Regions from separate parts of the Paenibacillus sp. J22R160 genome, predicted to be linked through region 2. Evidence: a T-box and tRNA genes for the amino acid it is inferred to sense, from the RefSeq annotation. Region 2 holds a T-box; the other holds one or more tRNA genes.
What was found. The T-box of region 2 lies ahead of leuS (leucine--tRNA ligase). A T-box ahead of a tRNA ligase gene usually reads a tRNA of that ligase, here a tRNA-Leu.
Positions count from the first base shown of each region.

Region 1: it has a tRNA-Leu gene. The T-box ahead of leuS (leucine--tRNA ligase) is inferred to sense a tRNA for this amino acid. The anticodon was not compared.

Region 1 is NZ_JCAUAU010000014.1:8,015-12,799, forward strand. It holds gene AC58UW_RS23010 (SprT family protein) at 46-519, shown strand; tRNA gene AC58UW_RS23015 (tRNA-Asn) at 539-614, shown strand; tRNA gene AC58UW_RS23020 (tRNA-Ser) at 622-710, shown strand; gene corA (magnesium/cobalt transporter CorA) at 1,057-1,986, opposite strand; tRNA gene AC58UW_RS23030 (tRNA-Glu) at 2,142-2,213, shown strand; tRNA gene AC58UW_RS23035 (tRNA-Leu) at 2,232-2,313, shown strand; gene ade (adenine deaminase) at 3,068-4,785, shown strand, end outside.
Region 2 is NZ_JCAUAU010000010.1:173,054-194,263, reverse strand. It holds gene AC58UW_RS20700 (TIR domain-containing protein) at 1-290, opposite strand, end outside; gene AC58UW_RS20695 (TIR domain-containing protein) at 287-760, opposite strand; gene gpr (GPR endopeptidase) at 893-1,891, opposite strand; gene rpsT (30S ribosomal protein S20) at 2,088-2,339, shown strand; gene holA (DNA polymerase III subunit delta) at 2,418-3,437, opposite strand; gene AC58UW_RS20675 (anti-sigma factor family protein) at 3,653-4,870, opposite strand; gene AC58UW_RS20670 (RNA polymerase sigma factor) at 4,867-5,415, opposite strand; gene AC58UW_RS20665 (spore germination protein) at 5,716-7,248, shown strand; gene AC58UW_RS20660 (GerAB/ArcD/ProY family transporter) at 7,252-8,361, shown strand; gene AC58UW_RS20655 (Ger(x)C family spore germination protein) at 8,351-9,550, shown strand; gene AC58UW_RS20650 (hypothetical protein) at 9,557-9,742, shown strand; gene AC58UW_RS20645 (DNA internalization-related competence protein ComEC/Rec2) at 9,770-12,301, opposite strand; gene AC58UW_RS20640 (deoxycytidylate deaminase) at 12,408-12,920, opposite strand; gene AC58UW_RS20635 (ComEA family DNA-binding protein) at 13,008-13,532, opposite strand; gene comER (late competence protein ComER) at 13,706-14,545, shown strand; gene leuS (leucine--tRNA ligase) at 14,558-17,017, opposite strand; T-box leader at 17,081-17,318, opposite strand; gene AC58UW_RS20620 (class I SAM-dependent DNA methyltransferase) at 17,388-18,149, opposite strand; gene AC58UW_RS20615 (CvfB family protein) at 18,151-19,044, opposite strand; gene rsfS (ribosome silencing factor) at 19,041-19,388, opposite strand; gene yqeK (bis(5'-nucleosyl)-tetraphosphatase (symmetrical) YqeK) at 19,407-19,973, opposite strand; gene AC58UW_RS20600 (nicotinate-nucleotide adenylyltransferase) at 19,963-20,550, opposite strand; gene yhbY (ribosome assembly RNA-binding protein YhbY) at 20,563-20,856, opposite strand; gene aroE (shikimate dehydrogenase) at 20,877-21,210, opposite strand, start outside.

The DNA of each region.
Region 1 (4,785 bases), on a different contig from region 2:
TGCTTACGATTAAGTTTCTAATGAAAACTCTAAGGAGCGTAGGGGATGGAGGATCGGGAACTTCAGGAGTGGATTGAGCAGATTTCCTTGGCATCGTTTGGAAGGGCGTTTGTTCATCAGGCGCGTTTTAACCGAAGATTGAGATCGACGGGAGGGCGCTATTTTACCAAATCCCATGATATTGAAATCTCTTGGATGCAGTGGGAAACGTTTGGCCGAGAGGAAATAGAGAAAATCATTAAGCATGAACTTTGCCATTATCATTTACATATATTAAAACGGGGCTATAAGCATCGCGATAATGATTTCAAGTCGCTGCTCGCGCAGGTTGGAGGTTCTCGCTTCTGTCAATCGCTGCCGCAGGCACGTCAGAAAAGGGCCTATAAATATCGACTGGAATGCGTTAATTGCAAAACAGAGTATTTCCGAAAGCGAAAAGTAGATGTCCGCAAGTACGCCTGTGGAAAGTGTAAGGGAAAATTGAAATCGTATACACTTGACTTACCTGCGCCTTCATAATAAAATTAAACTTATTCATTCCCTGATAGCTCAGTTGGTAGAGCACTCGACTGTTAATCGAGTTGTCACAGGTTCGAGTCCTGTTCGGGGAGCCATATCTTTGGAGAGATACCCAAGTGGCTATAAGGGGACCCTCTGCTAAGGGGTTAGACTGCGTAAGCGGTGCGAGGGTTCGAATCCCTCTCTCTCCGTATGGATTTTGGAAATAAGCTCAGATGGCGATTACGCCGTCTGGGCTTATTTTTTTGAAGAAAATGATAGGGCTTATCCAGTTATGTGCCTCGCTTCGCGGATAAGGGAACACGAGGGCTCTATTTCAGCGAAATTAGCCATTATTGCATGTGAGAGGGAACTGTGGGACGCTATTTCGACTTTTTAGGGGGAAAAGGCACCAATTTTGCTGAAATAAGATCCTGTAGTTCCTCTTCAGCATCCCAACCATCGCTTTTCTCATAAATAGCGTCCTGTAGTTCCGCTTAGTAGTCTAGGAGGCATACTTGGTCGGTTGCTAAAGATTCCTTTCGTTTTTCCTAATAGTTAGAACCAATGTTTGCGTTTGAAAAAGTACCACATCAAGAAGCCGATGCCAATCATCAGAATCCAGACATACAGGTAGCCATAGTCCCAGTTTAGCTCAGGAATGATTTTGAAATTCATGCCGTAGACACCGACAATGAAGGTGAGCGGCAGAAAAATCGAACTGAAAACCGTTAAAGTTTTCATAATTTCGTTCATGCGATCTGATTTCATGCTCATTTGAAGCTCGAGCAGCCCAGTCAGCGATTCACGAAAAATATCTAACGAATCTACGACGCGCGAGATATGATCCATGATATCCAGGAAGTAAACATCATCTTCTTCACGCGTATAGGGGAAGGAGTGGTGCGCAATTGCCGCTAAGGTAATTCGTTCATCGACAATGACGCGACGAAGCTGATGCATGGTTCTTTTCAGCTGGAAAATATCCTGTGCGATGCGAATCGCTGGATTTAGATACACGGACTGTTCCATCGTGTCCAGACGATCGTCCAGATGTTCCACGATGACGGTATAATCGTCGACACAGCGATCTAGGATGGCATGCAAAATTGCGCCTGGATGGCTGATTCGTTCAGGCACTTCTTGGCATGTGAAGTAGAGCTGATCGATGAAAGGAAGCTTGTCTTTGTACACGGTAATAACAAAATTAGAGCCGATCACAATCGCAATTTCCTGGGGCTCCAGCCCCTCGGATACGGCAAAGAAGGTCAGGAAGATATGATCTTTATACGTATCCATCTTCGGTCGTTGATTTAGCTTGATGGCATCCTCGACAAGGAGCGGGTGGCACTTGAATACATCGCCAAGAACATGTTTGACTTCATCTGGCGAGGGGTTCTCCATTCGCACCCAAACGACTTCATTGGAGGCTGGAACGCGCACCTCTTCCTCGTGGACGGTTGCATGTGTAGATTCATAAATGAGCATGGATGACAGACCAAACACCTCGGTTAGGTTGAATTGGTTTCAGCATACCATATTTGTCCGGAAGCGTTCCAGATTTTGCACTTGTCAATTGAGATTTGATCCTTTATAATAACAATTGTCGTCAAAATGGGCTGCACAAGCTTACCGACATTCGCGGCCCGTTGGTCAAGTGGTTAAGACACCTCCCTTTCACGGAGGTAACAGGGGTTCGAGTCCCCTACGGGTCAGTTTTTATATCCTCTTATGCGGTCGTGGTGGAACGGCAGACACACCATCTTGAGGGGGTGGCGCTCACAAGGCGTGAGGGTTCAAATCCCTCCGACCGCATCCCAAGTATAGAGAGAAGAACCTCCAAATTCACTTGTTAAAGTGAAAGTAGGAGGTTCTTTTTTGTTTAAGGAATTAACAGTATCCTCTGAGTAACGGATTAAAGGGAGTTTCTCCTGCTAATTGTAAGCTGAGATGGGAAGCAAGGCATTTAACTGGAAAAACTCCATCTATTTCGGCGCCAGACAGGCGAATGAGGACAAATGTAAAGAAATTAACAACAGAAATTCCAGTTATTCGATTTTAAAAGCAACCAAACGAAGAAATTAACAGTAGAATCTTCCATGTAATCAAATTTTGACAGGCGAGCACCGCTCTCTAGTTGAGCTAGTTGAGCACCAACCTGCCTCAGGCTTAATTATTCTTTAGAATTACTTCGACAGCTTCTGACAGCTAAAGCTCAACCATTCTAGTACAATAGGACCAAACTAGTTGAAAAGAGAAGGGTGAGTTCCGTGAAAACAACCTATCAAAACTTACAAGTTCGCAGAGTTATGCGATATTTTTTAAAAGTTGCCAGCATTGAGCAGCTTGAGCTCATTGCGAGCATACTGAACAGATGCATTACGCAAAGAAAAACACAACAAGTAATTAACACAAATACAAGCAATGGCGCTTAATTTGCCTATAATTTCCACCAAAGACTATGCTCTGCAGGCCATGCAGGAGTAGTCTTTTTCTACTTTCTCAGCTTTGGGTTGCCATCTAAATGGGCTATAATAGTAATTGAAATTCATAAAGGGAGAATACGAACATGACTCCATATAAAAGAAACAAATTAGTTGAAGTGAGCGGAAAGTTGGCAAAAGTCGCCATGGGTAATGCTTTTGCTGACCTTGTCATTAAAAATGGCATATTGGTCAATGTGTATTCAGGGGAATTAATTGCGCACATGGATGTCGCAGTAGCAGAGGGACGAGTGGCATTTGTCGGGCATGCAGACCACACGATTGGTGATCAAACGGTTGTTATCGACGCTGCAGGGAGATACATAGCTCCTGGGTTCCTAGACGGACATATGCATGTTGAAAGTACCATGCTTTCTGTTACAGAGTTTGCCAAAGCGGCTCTACCCAAAGGAACAACGGGGATTTTCATGGACCCGCACGAGATTGCCAATGTGTTTGGGGCAGAAGGGGTTAGGCTGATGCATGAAGAGGGGCAGCAGCTGCCGCTCAAAGTATTCACGACCTTCCCGTCCTGCGTACCTGCGACAACAGATTTGGAAGATGCGGGTGCAAGCTTGGAAGTGAAAGATATTGAAGAGGGACTGCAGTGGGATAATGTGATCGGTCTTGGTGAAGTGATGAATTTTCCTGGTGTCGTGTACGGAGATCCGAAAATGTGCGGGGAAATCGAAGCGACGATTAACAGCGGCAAAGCAGTAACGGGCCATTTCCCGAGTGAGGATGACCGTATGCTGCAAGCCTATATTGCGTCTGGCGTGACCTCCGATCACGAAACGGTTACGCGCGAGCAAGGACTGCATAAAGTCCGTATGGGCATGCATCTGATGATTCGCGAAGGCTCCGCTTGGCATGATGTCAAAGAGGTCATCAAGGTGGTGACCGAAGATAAAGTAAACACATCTAACATCTCCCTCGTCACGGATGACGTTAGTCCGCAAACACTGGTGGAGAAAGGGCATCTCAACCATGTGGTGCGCCGAGCGATTGAAGAGGGCGTTGATCCTGTCACCGCGATTCAAATGGTTACCATCAATGTGGCGCGTTACTTTAACCTGGATAAAGACCTAGGCAGCCTTACGCCAGGTAAATGCGCAGACATTTTATTACTCGATGATTTGCAAAAGGTTGAGCCTGTAACTGTCATTACGGATGGAAAGGTTATCTTTGACCAAGGCAAGCTTGTCGAGGAATTCCCTACTTATATATATCCGGCGCATATTTGCAGCTCCATGAATGTGAAGCGAGAGCTCACAGCAGAGGACTTTCAGCTTAAGAGCCGCGGTAAAGAAGAGCGAACAAGTGTCAATGTCGTACAGGTAATTGAAAATAGTGCAAGAACAGCGAAAATGACAGCCACGCTAAGTGTCGAGCAAGGAATTATTCAACCGGATATCCAACAGGATGTTGTTCGTCTTGCTTGTATTGAGCGGCACCGCGGCACCGGTGAAATTTCACTTGGTTTCTCAAGCGGCTTTCAACTGAAATCCGGCGCAGTAGCGTCAACCGTAGCGCATGACAGCCACAATTTAATAGTTATGGGCATTGATGAACAGGATATGGCTTTTGCCGCTAATGAACTTGCCAAATTGGGAGGCGGCACAATTGTCGTTGAGAATGGCCGCGTGCTGGCTCAAGTTCCGTTAACGATTGCAGGCCTTATGTCCGATAAGACTTTGCTTGAAGTCGTTGAAGAGGTTGCTCAGCTCGAAGGAGCATGGAAGCAAATTGGCTGCCCGTTGAACGCACCGTTTATGACATTCTCATTGATAGCACTGCCTGTTAT
Region 2 (21,210 bases):
GACATCACAATAAATGTCCTGCTGTGCCCTAGTTCACCAATACAAAGACCGATGAGTACCAAGAGATTGGCATAGGTCACCTGATGCTGCATGTCTTCGAGAGTCAGAATCAGCAGCGCAAAATCCGTTTCTTCAATATGCTTTTTGAGCATCCTTAATTTATGCTGGGATGCCGTCAGGACACCCTGGTTAATGACGGTGACATCAGCTGTGGAAGCTAGCTGCGATTGATAGAATTCCGCCCAAAGTAGACTTGCAGGCGAACAACCAATAAAAATTTTAGGTTTCATTTGACCCTCAACCCTAACTCCTTCAGCATTCGTTTCACGGTATAAGCGGCCGGTCCCAGTCCTGCCATCAAGCCGGAAGGATGATCCGCCTTATAGGTAAGCGGTGTCAAACCTAAAAGATCTGTGGCAATATGTAAGTCTTCTTTTTCCGGAATGAGAAAATAAGTTCTTTCTAGCCCAATTTGCCCGATGAATAAACCAAGCTCCAGAATAACATTATCGCGAACGGTGCTGACAACTGAATCTCTCAAAAGCGTTAAATCATTTGGTTGAAAGACAAAGATAGCGAAATCACTTGCTTGAGCCTGCTTGATCAGCGGGGCTAGTGTTGTATGTGAAGGCGGGAATAGTAACTGACTCCAAACTGTGACATCACAGGAAAAATGGAGGTTAGATTGCAAAGCCTCTGCTACCTCAATGCTTTCAGCAGACGACCCAATGAATAGCTTTGCCAGCTGCGAACTGCTCACAGAACCACTTCCTTATTTAAGGTGATCGTCAGTTACTTCGACGCCTGCCATCTTTTTCCTTCCAGTTTGGGCTAAAAGTGGGCAAAAGAAAGAACTGTTTCCACGAAGCTCGCAGACACAGTTCTGATTCGTTCAGTGCGTATAAGCCGCTACATTCTCAACGCCTACCGCATCGTGAAGGGCAGCATTCAGACCGCTGGCAATAATATTGGCGATGTCTTCGATAAACTGGTCAATTTCCTTCGGAGTAACTAACAAATCATGACCTACAGGGTTTAGCACCTCTTTGACGAGTTGAAGGCGCTCCTCTTCATGAATATTGTCCAGCAGCCCAAGTATCTGGCCCGTATTGTTTGTCTGTTCGCTAAAATGTTTTTGCATGAGGTCAAACGCGTTATTGACTATCGTCGAAGCATAAACGACCGTTGGGACGCCAATGGCAACGACAGGAATGCCAAGGTTCTCCTTGGTTAGCCCTTTGCGCTTATTGCCGATACCGGAGCCCGGATGAATGCCTGTATCTGCAATTTGGATGGTCGTATTTACACGATCAAGCGACCTGGAAGCCAATGCATCGATCGCGATGATGAAATCAGGCTTGGATTTTTCAACAATCCCGAGTACGATATCACTGCTTTCAATCCCCGTGGTCCCTAGCACTCCAGGAGCTACTGCGCTGACCGGTCGATAACCAGGACTTACATCCTCAGGCATCAGCTCAAAGTAATGGCGGGTGACCATGATATTGTCAACCACAAGCGGACCGAGCGCATCGGGTGTAACATTGGAATTGCCGAGTCCGATAACGAGCGCTTTGGCATTCTGGGGAATCCCGATATCCCGTAAAAACTGCTCGAATTCTTGAGCTAGCTTGGTCGCTACGCGGTCCTGCAATTGACTGTCTTTTTCGCGCAGTGCAGGAACTTCTATTGTTATATAATGTCCTAGGAGTTTGCCGAGGGCTTTGGAACCTTCTTCATTTTTCACATTGATTTTGGTAACGCGTATCCCATTTTCACGGGTCGACTCCTGTTCAATACCAGGTATCGGCTGCCCTTGGTTCGCTGCATGAGCCATATCCCTTGCATCTAGTGCAAGATCCGTATGTGTTGTAAAAGAGCTTAAGTCCATAGAAGTTCCCCTTTCTGAGGTGTGTTGCATCTTTTAGTGTGTGACGAATTTGAGGCCGTTATGCAAATGCAAAAACCACTGAAAACCTATTGACAGGTCTTGCATTTTCAATAGTTGCATGGTAGAATACTTAAAGTTGTCAGCAAACATACAAATGTAACGTTGAACCGTGTTTTGTAAGTAGGAGGTGAATTTCATGCCAAACATTAAATCCGCTATTAAACGAGTAAAAGTTAGCGAAAAGCGCCGTCTTCGTAACGCTTCCCAAAAGTCCGCTCTGCGTACTGCTGTGAAAGCTTTCGAAACAGCTGTAAGCCCAGAAGCTCTAATTAACGCTTCCAAAAAGTTAGACAAAGCAGCTTCTAAAGGTTTAATCCATAAAAATGCCGCTAACCGCAAGAAGTCCCGTCTGGCTAAAAAGCTGAACGCTCTTACGGCCCAAGCGTAATACAGGACATAAAAACAAAAGTCCAGTTCTCCTCAGAGAATTGGGCTTTTTTCCTTTTCCGTTTATGAAAAAACCTTCCTAGGCAGCCAGCCTAAGAAGGAACATTTCTAACCCTAGCACTTTATCAATTTTCCCTGTTTTCATCTGGAAATCAAGATCAGCCAGCTGGGACATGATACTGCTCAGTTTCTCAATATTATATTTACGCGCCTGACCTTCAGCCACCTTAACCGCAAACGGATGCAACCCGATCTGAGACGCCATTTGCTGCTGAGAATATCCTTGCTTGCTAAGCTCTTTCACCTGCAGCATGATGCGAAATTGCCTTGCAATAAGCGAGGCTATTTTAATCGGCTCTTCCCGTTGTTTCAGCAGCTCTTCTAGAATAACGAAGGCGCGTTCAAGCCTTACATTCACAATGTCTTCAATTAGAATAAATACGTTCTGTTCCGTGCTTCGAGCGACAAGCTGGTCAATAACATCGGTTGTGGCTTCGCTCCCAGCCCCCACATATAACGAGATCTTCTCAATTTCTGCGGATAACGATTGCAAATTGCCGCCTGTATATAGAATCAGTTGGTCCGCTGCTTCCCCAGTAAACGAGAACCCCCGCTGCCGTGCCCCAGCAGCCACCCACTGCTGCAGCTCCTCTGGATTTAGCGACAGGAAGGGAACTGCCGCCTCCATGTCTTTGAGCGCTTTAACGATCTTTTTGCGCTCGTCTAATTTATCCGCGTCTACAGTAAACACAACGACAGTATGCTCGGCGGGCGATTTTAAATAGTCGGTAAGACGGTCTAAGTGATGCTCAATCTTCGTGCTTTCCTTGGCGCCTGTAAAAAACAGCGCATTTTTGGCGATGACAAGCTTCTTAGGCACCATGAAAGGGAGCGTCTCCGCATCTTCAAGTACGGCTGATAGTGAGATTTCGCTTAAATCGAATTTACTCACGGCAAATTCCTTATGCTCCGGCTCAATGAGCGAATCTGTTAGCACTTGAATAAACTCTCTCATTTTATATTTCTCAGGACCGTAGCACAAATATACGGGTGCTTGCCGCCCTGCTTGTATATCTTTCAATGCTCTCTTTGCGTCCATAGCTGGCGTTCACTCCTCGCCTTCATTTTACCAACAACAAAGGGATTACGTCAAAGTCCTAAGACCTTGAAATAATCCCTTTGTCTGTCTATTTAAACACCGGTTAAAGGCTCTAGAAACCTTAGACCGTGTGGGCGAACCCCATAGCATTCTCCTGCTACCCTTTGTATAACATACGCAAGAGCCCCTCTAATGGTGCGTTCATTTCAATCTTTTTACGGAGTATCTTCTTTTTTGAGTTTCACATCGACGCGAATCGTATGAAGCGTGCCCTCGCTTTGGACTTGATAAAATAATTTATCATCCTTGGTCCAATCCACTAACGTAATCTGATCCTCAGGCTTCCAAACTTGCTTGGACTCGAATATAATCTCCAGGGTTTCGCTATTACGGATCACCACGTGATGATCTTCAACTGCCGCTGTCAAAGTCCCTGTTGCTGACTTCTTAAAATTATCAGTGACCGGTACGGTCGCAACATACATGCCAGGTACTGTATCTCTCTCTGTCCCTTTTTTTGCATTTGAAGTAGGAGTAGGCGTTGGTGAAGGCTGTGTAGTTGCAGTCTTCTGATCATTATCAGCTTTATTAGGAGCAATAGGCGCCGGATTCGGATTCGTTTGATTCTGATCCGCAGCTTTCTGCTCATTACCGCCTGTTGGCTCTGGATCTTTCATGCGTGCAGGCTCCGAAGTTGAAGGACCCGTGCGGGTTGCATCTTTGGAGTCCACCGGCGTGGACGGATTGATTGTATCCGGCTTTTCTAGTGGTGCATCTGTTGTAGCTTGCGGGCCCGCTGCATCTGACCCTGAAGATTGTGAGTCCTGTCCCGCTGCCGGATTAGATGTAGAAACAGCATCACTTGGAGCAGGTGACTCGTTAGCGCCGGGATTGCCTGAACCTTTCATTGGACCTTGAATTTCTCTATTCATCTTCAGCTCTGGTGCAGCCGAATCCTGATGGTTCACGGCTTGGTTAGATCCTGCCTTTGGCAGTATACCATCGGCGTTTTCCATCACAGGATGCTTCATGTTAAAAGCAAAGAATCCAAGAATGAGACCGGCGGCAACGACGCCACTTGCAAATTTCCAAGAGAACTGCGATCCAAATCGGCGTGTCCAAGGAAGTTTCTTGCGCTGTCCTTGTTCAATATGGCTAACTTCTGCGCTGAAGACAGCTGCCTTGTCAGTAATGGACGCCGCGGCTGCTCTATCAATCTCTGCTAGCTGCGGCAGAATGGCATCGACCAAGCTGTATGGAGGAACAACCTTCGGTAATTGGGCCAACTCACCCGACAATCTTTGTAAACGTTCAAACACTTGTACACAGTCCAAACAGTAGGCTAAATGAGCATGGAGCTCATCTTCCTCTTGCGAGTTCAGATCTCCATCCAGCTGCCTTTGCATAAGTTCCATCACCTCTTGACAATTCATCCCCGAACACCTCCTTTCTGATATTCTTGGAGCAACAATTGTAACTGCTGTCTAGCTCGAAATAAGTAAGACTTCACCGTATTGAGCGGTAAATTTAAAGATTCGGCAATTTCGTGATACGAAAAGTCCTGCAAATAACGGAGAACAACAACAGACCGATGGTGCTCGGGAAGCTTATCGATTGCTTCTCGAATATCTTTGGCTAAATAGCCAGACATAATTTCATATTCAACATTTTGCTCTGCAGTAAACGTCATATCATGCTCATCAATAGAAACCGTAGGTTTCGCCTTGCGAAATTTATCGATGCAGATGTTCGTTACAATCCGCTGTACCCACGTCTTAAACAACGCTTTTTCTTCGTATGAATTAATTTTGGTATAAATCCGAAGTAGCGCCTCCTGTGAAGCATCAAGGGCATCTTGTTCATTATTCAAAATATAATAAGCGGTTCGATAGACGTGAGACTCAATTTCTCGCAATAGGGTAATGAGTGCATCACGATCACCGGCCTGAGCTCTTTTAACCAGTTCGGGTGCTACCACTGGGATCCCTCCCTCTTGCAATCTTACAGACGCAGCAACGTCTCATAATGTTGCAAAATTTTTAGAATAAAAAATATTAAGGCTGTTTGCAACTTCCAGAATATCAAACTTTAACGAATAAATATACTTCTTAGACGTAAAAGAAGCGTGTTAGTTTAATCCATAGGGATAAATTCATTCGTCCCCTTTCTGATTTCGCTCAAAAACCGTTTATTTCTAACTAAAGTGGTAAATATTACAGAGAAGCTATAGATAAGCGGAGGGCTTGCCGTGTTCAAACAATTATTCGGAAGAAGACGCATGTCTCACAGCAGCAATACGAAAACTCCAGCAAGCCGTACATCCTCAAACCCTGCCAAAATCATACTGCCAACTCTGCAGGATAACTTGAATACAATTAGAACGCTGCTGCACCAGCCTAGCGACCTCATTATTAGACAGTTTACAGTTGGCCAGGAAGAGTATCCTTGCGCAATCGTCTGCATTGATGGCTTGGTAGATACAACGCTTGTTAATGAACAGCTCATTAATCCGATGCTTCATTCCGACCTACAACCTGTAGGCTCTGCCTTGGAACTATTAAACACCTTGACACAGCAAATCTTAACTACTTTTGAAATCGATACAGGTGAACTTCTAGACGAAGCACTCCTAGAGATCCTTTCCGGAAACACATTGATTTTATTGGACGATCTGTCCCAATACATCATAGTTACTAGCAACGGCTGGAAATCCCGAGGTATTGAGGAACCGCAGACTGAATCCATCATTCGCGGACCGAGGATCGGTTTCACAGAAGATTTACGAACCAATACCGCGATGCTTAGAAGACGAATAAAAGAAACCAATCTTGTTTTTGACACCTTTCAAATCGGCCGAAGGGCCAGAAGAAAAGTCATTGTCGCCTATATTGCCGATATCGTACATCAGGATCTAGTAAAAGAGGTTGTGCGGCGCATCAATAGTATTGATATAGACGATATTGAAGGTTCCGGTTATTTGGAGCAATGGATCACGGATAGTTTTCTAAGCCCGTTCCCTGTCATTTTGAACACAGAACGGCCTGACAAAGTTTCCGGCGCTCTCCTCCAAGGACGTGTCGCTATTCTAGTTGACGGCGACCCCTTTTCGCTCATTTTGCCGATTACGTTTTCATCGAGCCTTCAATCGCCTGAGGATTATTATCAAAACTGGCTGATATCCACGCTGACTCGGGTTCTACGGCTGATATCCGCCTTTATTGCCACCTTCCTGCCTGCGCTCTATATTGCTTTACTTGAATTTCATCATGGGATGATTCCTTCCAAACTTGCCTTTTCTATCGCCGGGTCGCGGGAAGGTGTACCGTTTCCAGCCGTTATTGAAGCATTCGTGATGGAATTCACGTTGGAGCTGTTACGAGAAGCTGGGCTGCGTTTGCCTAAACCCATTGGGCAAACGATCGGGATCGTAGGCGGCTTAGTGATTGGAGAGTCCGCGGTGGCTGCCGGTATGGTAAGTCCCGTCATGGTTATTGTCGTTGCTGTCACTGCCATATCATCTTTCTCCTTGCCTTCGTATTCATTTGCCATTTCCCTACGTGTCATGCGATTCGGCATCATGTTGTTCGCGGCGTTCCTAGGATTGTATGGTATCATTCTGGCTTATATCATGATCAACATCCATATCGTTAATCTTAAAAGCTTTGGAATTCCCTACTCCACACCTTTTGCGCCTCTGTTCATTCGCGACTGGAAAGATCTTGTCCTGCGCGCTCCTCTTCACTTCATGAAGAAACGGCCGCAAATGCTTCAAACTAAAAACGAGGACAGAATGAAAGTTAAGGAGAAATAAAGAATGAAGTCTTTTGAATACGGAGATAAAGAGATCAGCTTTTTGGATATTTCCATTACGGTGACATCTATGATTATTGGGGTTGGCATCCTGATGCTCCCTCGCGAGTTGGCGAAATCAGTCCATGGCTCGGACGGTTGGATATCTATGGTCATAGCAGGCATACTCGCCATTGGTGTCGCTTGGATACTTGCCAAAATTGCGACGCATTTCAGCGCCCAAGGCTACTACGTCTATGCTTCTGCCGCTGTTACGAAGCCTATCGCTTTCGCAGCTATTCTCTTGCTGTCGCTCTACTTTCTCTCCTTTTGCGCTTATGAAGTTAGGGCTATCGCCAATATTGCCAAACAATACTTATTTGAAACGACGCCTGTAGAGGTCATTGCCTTTGCTTTCTTAATGGTAAACGTGTATGCCGTTAGCGGCAGCCGCGTAGGTCTAATTCGTTTAAATATCTTATTTATACCGATCGTACTCTTTGTCACGGTCCTCGTTCTTCTCTTTAGCCTTGGCATGGTCGATGTGAAAGAATTAAAACCGTTTTTTACGACGGACTGGAAATCATTAGCCTCTGCGACGAAAACAACCGCTTTTTCGCTTTTAGGCTTTGAAGTCATCTTATTCTACATTACGATGATGAATCGACCCAAAGATGCTCCAAAAGCAGTTGCTATTGGTGTACTTATCCCTCTAGTGTTATATACGTCAATCTATCTCGTCTGTGTAGGTGTTTTTTCGCAGCTCGCACTGCCGGAAATCACCTATCCTGCCGTAGAGCTTGCTAAGGAAATGCAGATTCCTGGCGAATTCTTTGAACGGTTTGAATCCATATTTTTTACGATTTGGATTATGGCTGTATTTACAACAACTGTAATGGCCTATGATTGTACGATTTATGGACTTCGGTCTTTGTTCACCAAACCCAAGCACAAAACATGGGTATTTATCCTTAGTCCGATCATCTATCTATTGTGTATGTATCCGAAAAATTTGTCTGATTTTAGTAAAATGAGCTCCATCATTAGTTATACAGGTATAGTGGTGAGCATTCTGTTTCCAATTCTCATTCACGCGGTTGCCAAGCTTCGAGGAGTGAAGAGCGATGCTTCCTAGAAAATTTGTCTGCACGCTATGTCTCGGCTGCACATTGTCACTATTGACAGGATGCTGGGACCGCGTGGAAATTAATCAACGCGGCTTCGTTGTTGGAGTCGCTATCGACAAACCGGACGCGGACAACTCAAAAAATCTATACAAAGGCACTTATCAAATGATTGTGCCAGGCGGTCTAAAACAAAGCAGCGGTAGTAGCAGCGGACAAGGCAACAACATGAATCCGCATGCAGGACAAGCTTTTTTTAATATTTCGACGACAGAAAACTCGATGCCAGCCATTGCTGCCAGGATATCCGGAAGAACTAGCCGATCCCCTTATTTCGAGCACTTGAGAATTATCATCATTTCCAGCGAGGTGGCTAAAAATAAAGAGAACCTTCCCAATGTACTTGATTTTTTTCTACGGAATAGCGAAATGCGACGTGGTGTTCAAATTCTGATTGCTGATGGGAAAGCCTCGGATATACTCGGCACTTTCCCAAACAATGAATCGACGCCAATTGATTATATCTCCTCGATTGCCAAGAACAATCAAAAAACGAATTATATGCTTCCCGAATCAAGGATTGGCGATGTGCATGAATTTTTGATCAAACATGAAAGCTTTGTTCTACAAACAATTAAAAAGGAAGATGGGGGCGTAACGTTAAATGGAAGCGCCTTATTTGACGGAACCACCAAGCAATTCCTCGGTTTCCTAACCGGAGAAGAGACCCAAGGACTAAACTTTATTACGAAACGAGTGAAAGGAGGAATCATTGAGTCCAACATTGATGATCAAATCGTAGGTTTTAAAGTTGAACGCTCAAATCGGAAGTTTTATGTCCAACAAACAAGCCCGGGCCATATGAAATTTACAATTAAAATCATAGCTGAAGGAACTTTGGATAAATCTATCACAAACATCGATCCTTCTGACGGACAAACCGTAGAAACGCTTGAGAAAAGCTTGGAAGACAAGCTTATATCCACAACCTATAAAACGATCAAAAAATTACAACAATCCTACAAAAAAGATGCTTTGGGCCTCGGCCCCTATTTATTCCAGGATCATAATAACATGTGGAAACCCATCGCGGACAATTGGGATTCCGGAGAGAACTTGTTTACTCAAGCAGAGGTCGAGGTGCAGGTCAAAGTGATTATCCGGCGTATCGGCAATATTTTCGAATCAACTAAGGAGTAATGTACCATGTGGTCAACATTTTTAGGAGTTATGCCTTCTGGATTGGTCTTAATCTGTACAATCCTTTCTTTTGCTGTACCACTGGGTACTTATCTCATTAATCAACTCCTTCACAAAAACGGAGACCCGCCGTGGAAGCAGCAAAACGAAATTGAGCTGCAACAATCAAAGCCTCCAGAAGCCAAGTCTTAATAAGATAACAGGAAAGACGATTGCTTTTCAATCTACTTCATTGATTTTGGTGCGCGAAAATATGCCATCTTTGCGCACTTCCAACTGCACCTCCCCCATCTGATCCGTTCGAAAAATAGGCGTTCCGCTATTTCTCAACCGGTCCATGACATCTGGTGCAGGATGACCATACAGATTGCCAGCTCCAACTGAAATCACAGCCATTCGGGGCTGCCAATAATCCAGCCATTCCTGTGAAGTGGAGTGTTTGCTCCCGTGGTGAGCTATTTTTAACACATCAAGGCGATCTGCCGCCTCCTCCTTGTTCTGTTTCAGACGACTCAGGAGCGTCAGTTCCGATTCCTTACCCATGTCGCCCGTAAAAAGCCATTTCGTTCCCAGCATTTCCAGTAGGAGCACGACGGAATACTCATTTTGATCTTCCACAACCTCTGCATTTTCCACTGTTTCTGAAAAAGGATACAGCACCCGTAGTCGGGTTACAGGATCCAATTGAATCCATTCGCTTTGTTCTCCAGCAAGCATTGGAAATTTCCTATCTAGAGCAGTCCGGAACAATTTCTCTATGCCTTTATTCGGATTATAGGTACCATTGAACAGAAATTGTTTAACGGGAATTTGTTCGATTACAGCCTGAAGTCCTCCGCTGTGATCGGCATCTTCGTGGGACAACACAAGCAAATCCAACTGATGAATACCACGTTTTTTGAGCAAAGGAACAAGCAGCTTTTTCCCTACTTCATACGGATCTTTTCGTGCTTTCCACCCCTCGCCCGCCTTACTGAACGTAATGGTTCCTCCGCCATCTATAAGGATATTTCGGCCATACGGTGTTCGGATTAATATGGAGTCCCCTTGACCCACATCCATAAATTGAACAAGCCCAGTCCTCTCTAGTCGCTCAGGGGAATAGCCTATCCACAGAAGGATAAGGAATCCTCCTGCTGCAAGCCATAACCCGATTGCGTGTTTCCCGCTCTCTCTTTCTTGTAAACTCACTAACCTAATCGGGGGCTCATCCATGTTGTCACGAAACCTTTGCCGCCAAAATCCATAAATCCCAATCAGGAGCAGATAATAAAAACCGATCCATGGCAAGCTTGGGGTGGGCCAAATCTGTTTGAATACGTGCAGCTGCTGCAGCTTGTCTGTCGACCAAAATATGGCTTCGTTGAACCAAGAAATGAGCCACCCTATTCCTTTCCCTGCTGGCAAATACAGAAGTCCCGCAAGGACAGCCACAAGGCCAGCAGGAAATACAGCTAAGCTGATTACTGGAACCAGAACCGCATTAGCCAGCCAGGATAGCAAGGAAAACTGATTGAAATAGTAGATCGAAACCGGAAAGGAAACGAATTGCGAAACAAGTGTGATTGACGCCGTGTTTCTTAATACAGGGGAGGTTATCCACTCTTCTAGCAAATCAGTTACGCGCTGTACACCAAGAATAAGTCCAAGAGTGACTAGAAAAGAAAGCTGAAAGCTAACGTCCAGCAAGAAATAAGGATTCCACACCAGCATGATCCAAGCCACAATCGCCATGCTATGCAACACATCCTTCGTTACTCCTTTTCTTGCCGCGTACAGCGCCACCATAGCCATCAACCCCGCCCTAACAATGGAAGGAGAGGCCCCTGTCAGCAGAATGTAGAAGGGCAACAGCCAAAAGCATATGCGCAAATACGTTTCCTTGGTTAGCTTTAAGCGTCGCATGCCCCAGAAGCAGACGCCTAGAAACACAGCAACATTCAGCCCTGATACGGCTAAAATATGCGTCAGCCCCAGCTCCGAAAATTGCTGGAAGCGCTCTGGATCCAGATCAATGGTCAACCCGATCAGCATGCTCTTCATGAACCCCGCTTGCGGCGCGGGGAAGATCAGGTCCATGCGGCGGCTGAGGCTCTCCCGCAGCATGTCGTTCCAGCGCAGCAGCTGAACGCCGCTGAAGCCTGCAGCCGCAGGCTGCACCTGCGCCTGATCCACCCCTTTGGCCAAGAGCTGCCAATGGGTGCGGTGAAGGCGCAAATATCGGCGGTAGTCGAAGCCGCCGAAGTTGCGTGCCGGAGACGGGCTGCGCAGCGTCCCCGTAAGCGATAGGGCGTCGCCTCGGCGCCAAGCCGACGCCGCCTCCTGCTGCGCCTGCGCCAGCAAGCGCAGCGAGACCTGCACGCTTTCCCCGCCGAGCGGGAAAGCGCGGTCCTCGAAGCGGACGGACTCCGCTTCCACGGTAAAGCTGGCCCTGTCGCCGTCAACGGTGACAGGGGAACTGAATCGGCCGAGCAGCGTGACTTCGCGGCCGTCCAGGTTTTCCTGCTGCATGAGGGGCAGCAGGGCTGTGACGTTGCGCTGGTCGGTCCATTGGAAGTAGCCGTAGGCTACTCCGACCAGCAGGAGGGCGCACAGCGGCTGTCTGCCGGGCAGCCGCAGCAGCTGGATGACGACGATCGCGGCAAGCATTAGCGCGCTCGTCGTCATCGACAGCCACGGCAGCTCGCTGTAGAGCGCGAGCACATAGCCAGTTATCCACAGACAGCATCCTATAACAACTGGTCGTTTCATTTAACTGTACTCCTTCTTTCCGGCTATACAAAAAAACCTCATCCCGACAGAGCCTTGAACAGGCTGCTGCAGAAATGAGGTTCTTCCTCTTTGCCGTTTCATTGATCTAATTCACAACGTCAGACACTGTACCTGGCGGTGGCTCGTACCCTTCCATACGGCGGAAGGTGATGCCTCTGACCGACATTAACTGGATAACTTTCTCGTGATCCTTCGGATAGCCGCGATGGAAAACAATCTCGGTCACACCGCTGTTCGCGAGCATATTGGCACAAGTCCAGCAGGGTTGATCGGTGACATAGACTGTAGATCCCTCCCGATCCTCGCGATCTGTAAATAGAAGAAGATTTTGCTCGGCGTGGATGGTGCGGATACACCGCTGCTTGCGCACCACTTCCTCAACATCATCTACCACTTTCAGTTCTATTTCTTCAACAAGCATGCACCCTGCTTCTGTGCAATCAGGCACTCCCATCGGAGCGCCGTTATACGCGGTTCCGAGCAGCTTTTTCCCTTGAACGAGCACAGCTCCGACGTGCCGTCGATTGCATCTGGAGCGTGTGGAAGCCATATAGGCGATATCTAGAAAGTAAGTGTCCCAATCTTTACGTATGCTCATCGTTAGCTCCCCTTCCCATGTGTCCTATATATTCCTTTTTTCATTTCTAGTATTCTCTCATACTTCATCTCAAAATGAAAGAAAGGACTATGATGAAATTACGTAAACAAAAGGCTTCAGCTTTTCCAATATTTTATCCCCAATGCCCTTCACCTCAGCTAACTCTTCAACCTTGCTAAATCTCCCTTTTTTCATGCGGTAGTCCAGGATTGCTCTTGCTTTGCTGTCGCCTATCCCAGGCAAATCATTTAATTGCATAAGTGTTGCTGCGTTCAAATCCAATAGACCGTGAGAAGGCGAAGATAATGGACTTGGGCTTCCTTTTAGCTTCGAGGGAGACATTTCTGCAGGTTTGCTTGTAATCGGGGCATCCGGAGACGCCTCTGGGAAAGAGGTTTCAGGAATTGCGGATGCTTTTGCAGAACCAGCAGAGGCTTCCAACGCTGTTTCCTCCCCTTCCGCAATGAGAGATTCTATTTGCGCATTCACCGGTTCAAATTCCGTCTGTATCATGGATAACCGTCCCCCTGTCACAAATGGCCATACAACAAAAACGGCAAAACAAACAACCATAGAAACATACAGAAATTTTCGATATCGAAATACAGTCACGAATTCCCTCCTAACATTGAAAATAAAATTGTACAGTAAAAAAACATGCTAATCTTTCATAATGGCTGAGAAGCATGCATATACATGAAAAAGCATCCGAATGGCATCCAAAACTGACCCCGTTCTATAAATATTAATGAAAGTGACTGATTTTTTTCGGGAGGGATTACTAGATGAAAGCAGGATTCATCGGCACTGGGAGTATGGGAAGTATTCTGATTGAAGCGTTCATTCATTCTGGGGCTTTCAATCCGGAGCAAATAATTGCAGGAAATCGAACGATTCGTAAAGTCGAGCTTCTTGCGGAGACATATCCTGGGCTTCTGGTAGCCCAATCGAATAGAGAAGTCGTGCTGGAGAGCGATATTATTTTCCTCTGTGTGAAGCCTTCTGAATTTAAAAAGGTTATTGATGAAATTAAAGAGGACTTGCTTCCCTCCCAATTCATCGTATCCATCACAAGTCCTGTGCTGATCAAGCATTTGGAAAGTCTTTTGCCATCGAAAATAAGTAAAATCATTCCAAGTATTACGAACTATGTATTAAGCGGTGCTACACTCTGTATTCATGGTAATCGGATGCAGCCTGAGGATAAAGAATGGCTTGAAAATTTATTTGCCCATATCTCGTCACCGATACGGGTTTCTGAAAATTATACACGCATCTCATCCGACCTATCCAGCTGTGGTCCTGCATTTCTTGCCAATTTTGTTCAATCCTTTATCGATGCGGCTGTTGAAGTAACAGGCATCTCTCCTGAAGAAGCAACTCTGCTTGCTAGTGAGATGACACTTGGAACAGGCAAACTGCTGACAACGGGCGGTTTTAACCCTACGACCTTGCAAAAACGCGTCTCCGTGCCCGGCGGTATTACGGCCGAAGGATTGCGTATTTTGGATGAAGAGCTTTCCGGTGTTTTCTCCCGCGTTATCCGCGCTACACACGCCAAATACCAAGAAGACCTTGAGAAGACTGAGCAACAATTAACCATCAAGCAACAGTCTTCTCAATAGTCTATTTCTTGACTAGCCTACAACGATATTCACTAATTTTCCTTTTACAACAATCAATTTGCGAACGGCCTTTCCGGCGGTCGCTTCTTTGACTTTGTCAAGATCAAAGGCGATTTTCTCCATCGCAGCTTCATCGGTGTCTTTTGAAATCAGCACGCGGTCCACAATTTTGCCGTTGACCTGCACCACGATCTCAATTTCATTGTCGACGGTCCAAGCTTCGTCATAAGTCGGCCATGGTGCATACGTAATGGACTCCGTACCACCAAGCTTCTCCCACAGCTCTTCCGCCAAATGCGGCGCTAACGGAGACAACATTTGAACAAAGTTTTTCATCGCTTCGAGCGGTAACCGCTCTGTTTTGTATGCTTCATTGACGAAAATCATCATTTGGCTGATCGCTGTATTAAACCGCAGTGCTTCGAAATCCTCGGTGATTTTTTTGATGGAACGATGCCATGTTCGTTTGAACGTATCGCTTCCAACTGTTTCATCCGCGCTGATTTTGGATTGAACTTGACCGTTCTCATCCACAAACAGTCTCCACACACGGTTCAAATACCGGTAAATTCCGTCTACACCCGTTGTATTCCAAGGTTTTGTCGCTTCCAGCGGCCCCATGAACATTTCGTAAATACGCAGTGTATCCGCGCCTTGATCGCTCACGATATCATCCGGATTTACAACATTGCCGCGTGATTTACTCATTTTCTCCATGTTTTCGCCAAGAATCATTCCTTGGTTTACTAGTTTGTGGAACGGCTCCTTCGTATGAACAAATCCAAGATCATAAAGCACTTTATGCCAGAAACGGGCATACAGCAAGTGAAGTACCGCATGCTCTGCGCCGCCGATATATAGATCAACTGGCAGCCATTGCTGTTGAAGCTCCTGTGAACAGAACTCTTTATCATTACGCGGATCGATGAAGCGCAGGTAGTACCAGCAGCTGCCAGCCCATTGCGGCATCGTATTCGTTTCGCGACGGGCTTTCATACCCGTTTCCGGATCAATGGTATTCACCCATTCCGATACGTTCGCAAGCGGTGATTCCCCTGTGCCGGAAGGTTTAATTTCATCGACTTGAGGAAGCAGAAGCGGAAGCTGGTCAACCGGTACAGGCTTCATGGTGCCGTCTTCCAGGTGAAGAATCGGAATCGGCTCTCCCCAATATCTTTGACGGCTGAACAACCAGTCTCTCAAACGATACGTGACCTTACCGCGGCCTTTGCCATTCTCTTCAAGCCAAGCGATCATGTGGCTAATCCCTTGCTCAATGTTCATGCCGTCAATAGGTCCGGAATTCACATGAGCGCCATCTCCAGCGTAAGCTTCTTTCTCCACATTGCCGCCTTGTACGACTTCAATAATCGGCAGATCGAACTGTTTAGCAAACTCCCAGTCACGTTGGTCGTGTCCAGGCACAGCCATGATTGCTCCAGTACCGTAACCGCCAAGGACATAATCGGCGATCCAGATCGGCACTTTCCCGCCATTTACAGGATTAATGGCATAGGCACCTGTGAATACGCCTGTTTTGTCTTTAGCCAAATCCGTGCGCTCCAGATCGCTTTTGCGAGAAGCCTTTTCTTGATATTCCTTCACGGCAGCCGTTTGGCCGTCAGTTGTAATTTGCTCTACAAGCTCGTGCTCAGGTGCAAGTACGCAGTAAGTCGCTCCGAACAAAGTATCTGGACGTGTTGTAAATACGGTCAGGCTCTTCTCTTCATGCCCTTCAATAGCAAATTGAACTTCAGCCCCGGTCGATTTACCGATCCAGTTGCGCTGCATATCCTTAATACTCTCCGACCAGTCAAGCTCCTCCAGATCCTCAAGCAAACGCTCAGCGTATTCCGTGATTTTCAAAATCCACTGTCGCATCGGCTTACGAATTACCGGGTGGTTACCACGTTCGCTCAGACCGTCGATGACCTCTTCATTGGCAAGAACTGTTCCTAGTGCTGGACACCAGTTCACAGGTACTTCATCTACATAAGCGAGCCCTTTGTTGTACAGCTGGATAAAGATCCATTGCGTCCATTTGTAGTACTCCGGATCCGTCGTGGAAATCTCGCGATCCCAATCGTAGGAAAATCCGAGCGATTTAATTTGTCGGCGGAACGTATCGATATTTTTCTTCGTAAAATCACGAGGGTCATTCCCCGTATCCAGCGCGTATTGCTCAGCCGGAAGTCCGAACGCGTCCCAGCCCATTGGGTGGAGAACGTTGTAGCCTCTCATCCGTTTAAAACGGGAGACGATATCCGTTGCCGTATATCCTTCCGGATGTCCTACATGCAGACCGGCTCCTGAAGGGTAAGGAAACATATCCAGTGCATAAAATTTCGGCTTATCCGAGTTTTCCAACACCTTGAATGTTTTCTTGGCATCCCAATAAGCTTGCCATTTGGGCTCAATCGCTTGCGGATTGTAGCCTTGTAATTCCTTTGTTTCTTTCGTTTCCTGTGTCATGTGAAATTTCCTCCCTGTGTACGGCTATAAGCGCCAAAAAACCCCTCATCGCTAGCGGATATCGCTAGGGACGAGAGGTTAGATTCCCGTGGTACCACCCTAGTTAACACAAGGCATACTTTGCCTGTGCTCACTCTGCCCCTTAACGCGGGTGAAACGATCCGGCTAGCGCCAACGTGCGTGGCGATTCACCATCTAGCTCCAAGGCGAGTTCACTAGTCGGACATCTACCGGCTTCCACCCTTTAACCGGCTCTCTGCGAGATGCTGTGCAAGTTACTAATCCTCTTCCAAGCTTTGTGATCATCTGATTAGCTTTGATTATATGTAAAATAATGCCGTACTGTCAAGCGGCGGGGCTCCTTATGCCTTTATTTCTTCGCAATAAAGAAAGCCCTCTCTGTCAGCTTCGTTGGCTGATCCCACGTAAAGTCAGCAGCCTTATGCACTTCACGAAAGCCTGCAGCTCGCAGCATCTGCTCCAACCAATCTAGCTCATAAGCACGCTGCTCATGCGTTTCATCAATGCGCCGGAATAGTTCCTTGCCGCCTTCCTCTTTGACAAAGATGGTCAAATCGTGCTGAATTTGAACTCTTTCCTCATCCAACTCGCTTGTCCAAATGTAGGCTACATCATCTTCGTTCAGGAAAAAGGGCTGAGACTCCGCATAAGCAAACAGCTGCCCTGGCGTATGCACATCAAACAGGAATAAACCGCCGGGCTTAAGCCCTTCATAGGTTTGACGAAAGGCATCTGCGATATCCTCTTCCTCTAGCAAATAGTTCAGACTATCACAGAAAGATAGTGCGGCATCAACCGGCTCGCCCAGCTCCCACTCCCGCAAATCCTGCTGAAACAAGCGAACAGCTCCGCTGCGCGCAAGCTGAGGATGTTCCCCTGCTTTTTGTTCAGCAACAGCCAGCATGTCCTCCGACAAATCAATTCCTGTCATGAGATAACCTTCCAACGCCAGCGGAATCGTCAAATTGCCAGTACCGCAGCCGAGATCAACAATCGAAGCCGGCTTCACGCCAAACCGGTCAAAGCTTTCTTTGACGAAACGAAGCCAATCCTCGTAAGGCATGCTGTTCATTAGACGGTCATACGTATAGGCGAATTTCTCATAGCTCATCTTAACTAGGATTCTCCTCTTTTTTCAGATAGGTCCAATCTTCCTCCTGATAAATGAGCCCGTCTTTCATCAGCTTGCCTAGCGCACGCTTAAATGCCGCTTTACTTAGGCCAAACCGCTCCTTAATCATATCGGCAGACGTTTTGTCTGAAAATGGCATCGCATTTCCAGGACGCGTCTCAAGAACACTAAGAATTTTCTCCGCGTCTTCATCCATGCCTTTTTCCTTTGGCTGCCTCATGGACAAGTTCACACGGCCGTCCTCTTCGCGAACAAACGCGACTCGCACTTCAACTAGCTCACCTACACGAAGCAAACGTGTTCTCTCCGTAGGAGCGATAAGCCCGATGACGCCGAAACCGAGAACGCCAGCCTCGCAAATAACGAAAGTTCCCATCTGCAGCGGTCTGTACACACGGGCTTTCACCCAGCGGTTGCTCCAGCTTGAAGGAGCGCGCACACAAAGTGGAGCCAGATCGTCTTCCAGAGCCAGCTTTGCAATTAAGCGGCCTTGACGGTCGTGAGCTAACGTTGCAAACACCTTGTCCCCTACTTGAGGCCGCAATTCCTCCAATTCCGGCACATGACGGTAAGGAAGAAGCAAGTTACGGCCCAACCCCATCTCTAGAAAATAACCAAATCTCGGGTGAATATCGACAACTTCGAGTAGCCCCACTTCGCCCATCTGGATTAGCGGACGTTTCATGGTAGCCATCAGCCTGTCCTGCGTATCATGGAATAAAAAGGCTTCCACGTGCTCACCGGGTTTGATCTTGCCCACAATTTCCGCATACGGTAAAAGTACATCCTGATAGCCGTCGCTCAGGAAATAACCGTTTGGCGGAACTTCCCTCGCTACCTCAAGGGTAACGAGGGATCCTGCTTCCAGTCTCATACGCGCTCCACAACTTTGGCATCGGACCAAAGTCTTTCGATGTTATAGTATTCGCGATCATCGCGGTGGAAAACGTGCAGAACAACATCTCCTAAATCAAGCAGAACCCATCTTGCCGTATCAATACCTTCGTAGCCTCTGATCGTGACGCCGTACTCATGCGCTTTCTTTCTAGCCTCGCTAGCAATCGCTTGTACTTGTGTTTCTGAATTTCCGTGGCAAATGACGAAATAATCCGCAATCAAGGAGATACCTTGCAAATTAAGAGTGACAACGTCCGCCGCTTTTTTATCCTCAGCCGCCTCAACGACAAATGCTAAAATTTCCTCTGGGTTTTTACTCATTCAATCAACCTCCATAAGTTAGGTGTTTATTTGTTGAATCAAATCATTCCGTGTCAAAATGGTAAGCGGATAAATTCGTTTTCCTTTTTCAATTAAAAAGCGAATCGTAGAATCAAAACCGGCAACTAGCGCCTTCTCCAAGCTGGTATTGGCCTCTTCGCGGATGAGCTCAACACCGGGAAATTCACGGCCTGGCTCCATATAATCCGCTAAACATACAATTTTGTCGAGCAGCGTCATCCGTTCACGTCCTGAGGTATGATACCGAATAGCATCTAGTACCTCCTCATCCTGAATACCAAATTGCGACTGGGCAATAAACGCACCAGCATGAGAATGCCAAAGCTCCTTATCAAACTCCAATAAATCCTGCGGCAATCCATTCTCGCGAATAATCTTAGCTTGCTCTTGCACAGGCCAATACTTGCAATAGTCATGTAAAATAGCTGCAAGATCAGCTTTGACAGGATCTCCGCCGAATCGATTCGCAAGGATGACGCTTGTTTCCATGACACCAAGTGTATGGAGCCAGCGTCTCTCTGGCATTTGTTCTTTTACCGCAGCGATTAGCTTCTCACGCTTCATACAATCGGTTCACCTCCATGTAACCGTTCACGACTTCTGGAACGAGGTACCGGACAGAACGTTTCTGCCCTCGTTCCTCACGAATAGCCGTGGATGAAATTTCCACAAGCGGCATAGGGACAATGGTAACTCGCGAGCGGATGTTTGCCGACATATGCGCCATATCCAGTTCGTAGCCAGGTCTGGCTAAACCGATAAAACGAATATGCCGCACGATGTCATCGATGCGATGCCACTGCGGCAAATATTGAACCATATCTGCACCAATAATATAAGCAAATTCTGTAGCGGGATATTCTTTGCACAGCAATTCAATCGTATCGATACTATAAGATACGCCGCCTTTGCTAATTTCGATATCAATCGGACGAAAAAAAGGATTCCCCTCCGCAGCAAGGCAAACCATCTCCCAGCGCTGCTGGGTAGTGGCCTTCGGCGCATTGGACTTATGCGGCGGCACATTAGCCGGCATCAGCCACACTTCGTCTAATCCTGCTTCCACCCTCGCCCGCTCCGCTGCGATCAAATGACCGGTATGGATCGGGTCAAAGGTTCCACCCATAATTCCGACAAGCATGCTTACACCTCTTTAGCTCGGCAGTTCAATCTTTTTCTTGTCACGCGATTCTTTGTAAAGCACGACGATTTTACCGATCACTTGTACGAGCTCTGCACCAGACTTCTCGGACAATTCAGTGCCTACTTCAGCACGATCTTCTCCGCTGTTGTTCAGCACTGTAATTTTGATCAACTCACGAACTTCCAGCGCTTCTTGGATATGACGGATTAAGTGTTCGTTCACGCCGCCTTTCCCTACTTGGAAAATTGGATCTACATGGTGCGCTAGCGAGCGCAAATAACGTTTCTGTTTGCCTGTTAACATTGATGTCCCTCTATTCATTCTTATTCAGCTAACGACTGTTCTACCACCTGTCTCATCGCCGCAACGGGCGCAGGCTGACCAGTCCAGTATTCAAAAGCAAAAGCACCTTGATAAATAAACATACCTAATCCGCCATGAATGCGGGCTCCCAGGGCTTCAGCCTCTCGTAGGAACCTTGTAATTCGCGGATTATAGATCAAATCACTAACGAGATGATGTTCTCTTAAAAGTTCAACCGGCATTGGAAGCTCATCCGTGTGTGGATGCATACCTGCCGAGGTTGTATTCAGAACGAAGTCCACTTCATCAACGACATTCGAAATCTCATCAAGCCCAAGACCGATCGTCCTCGTG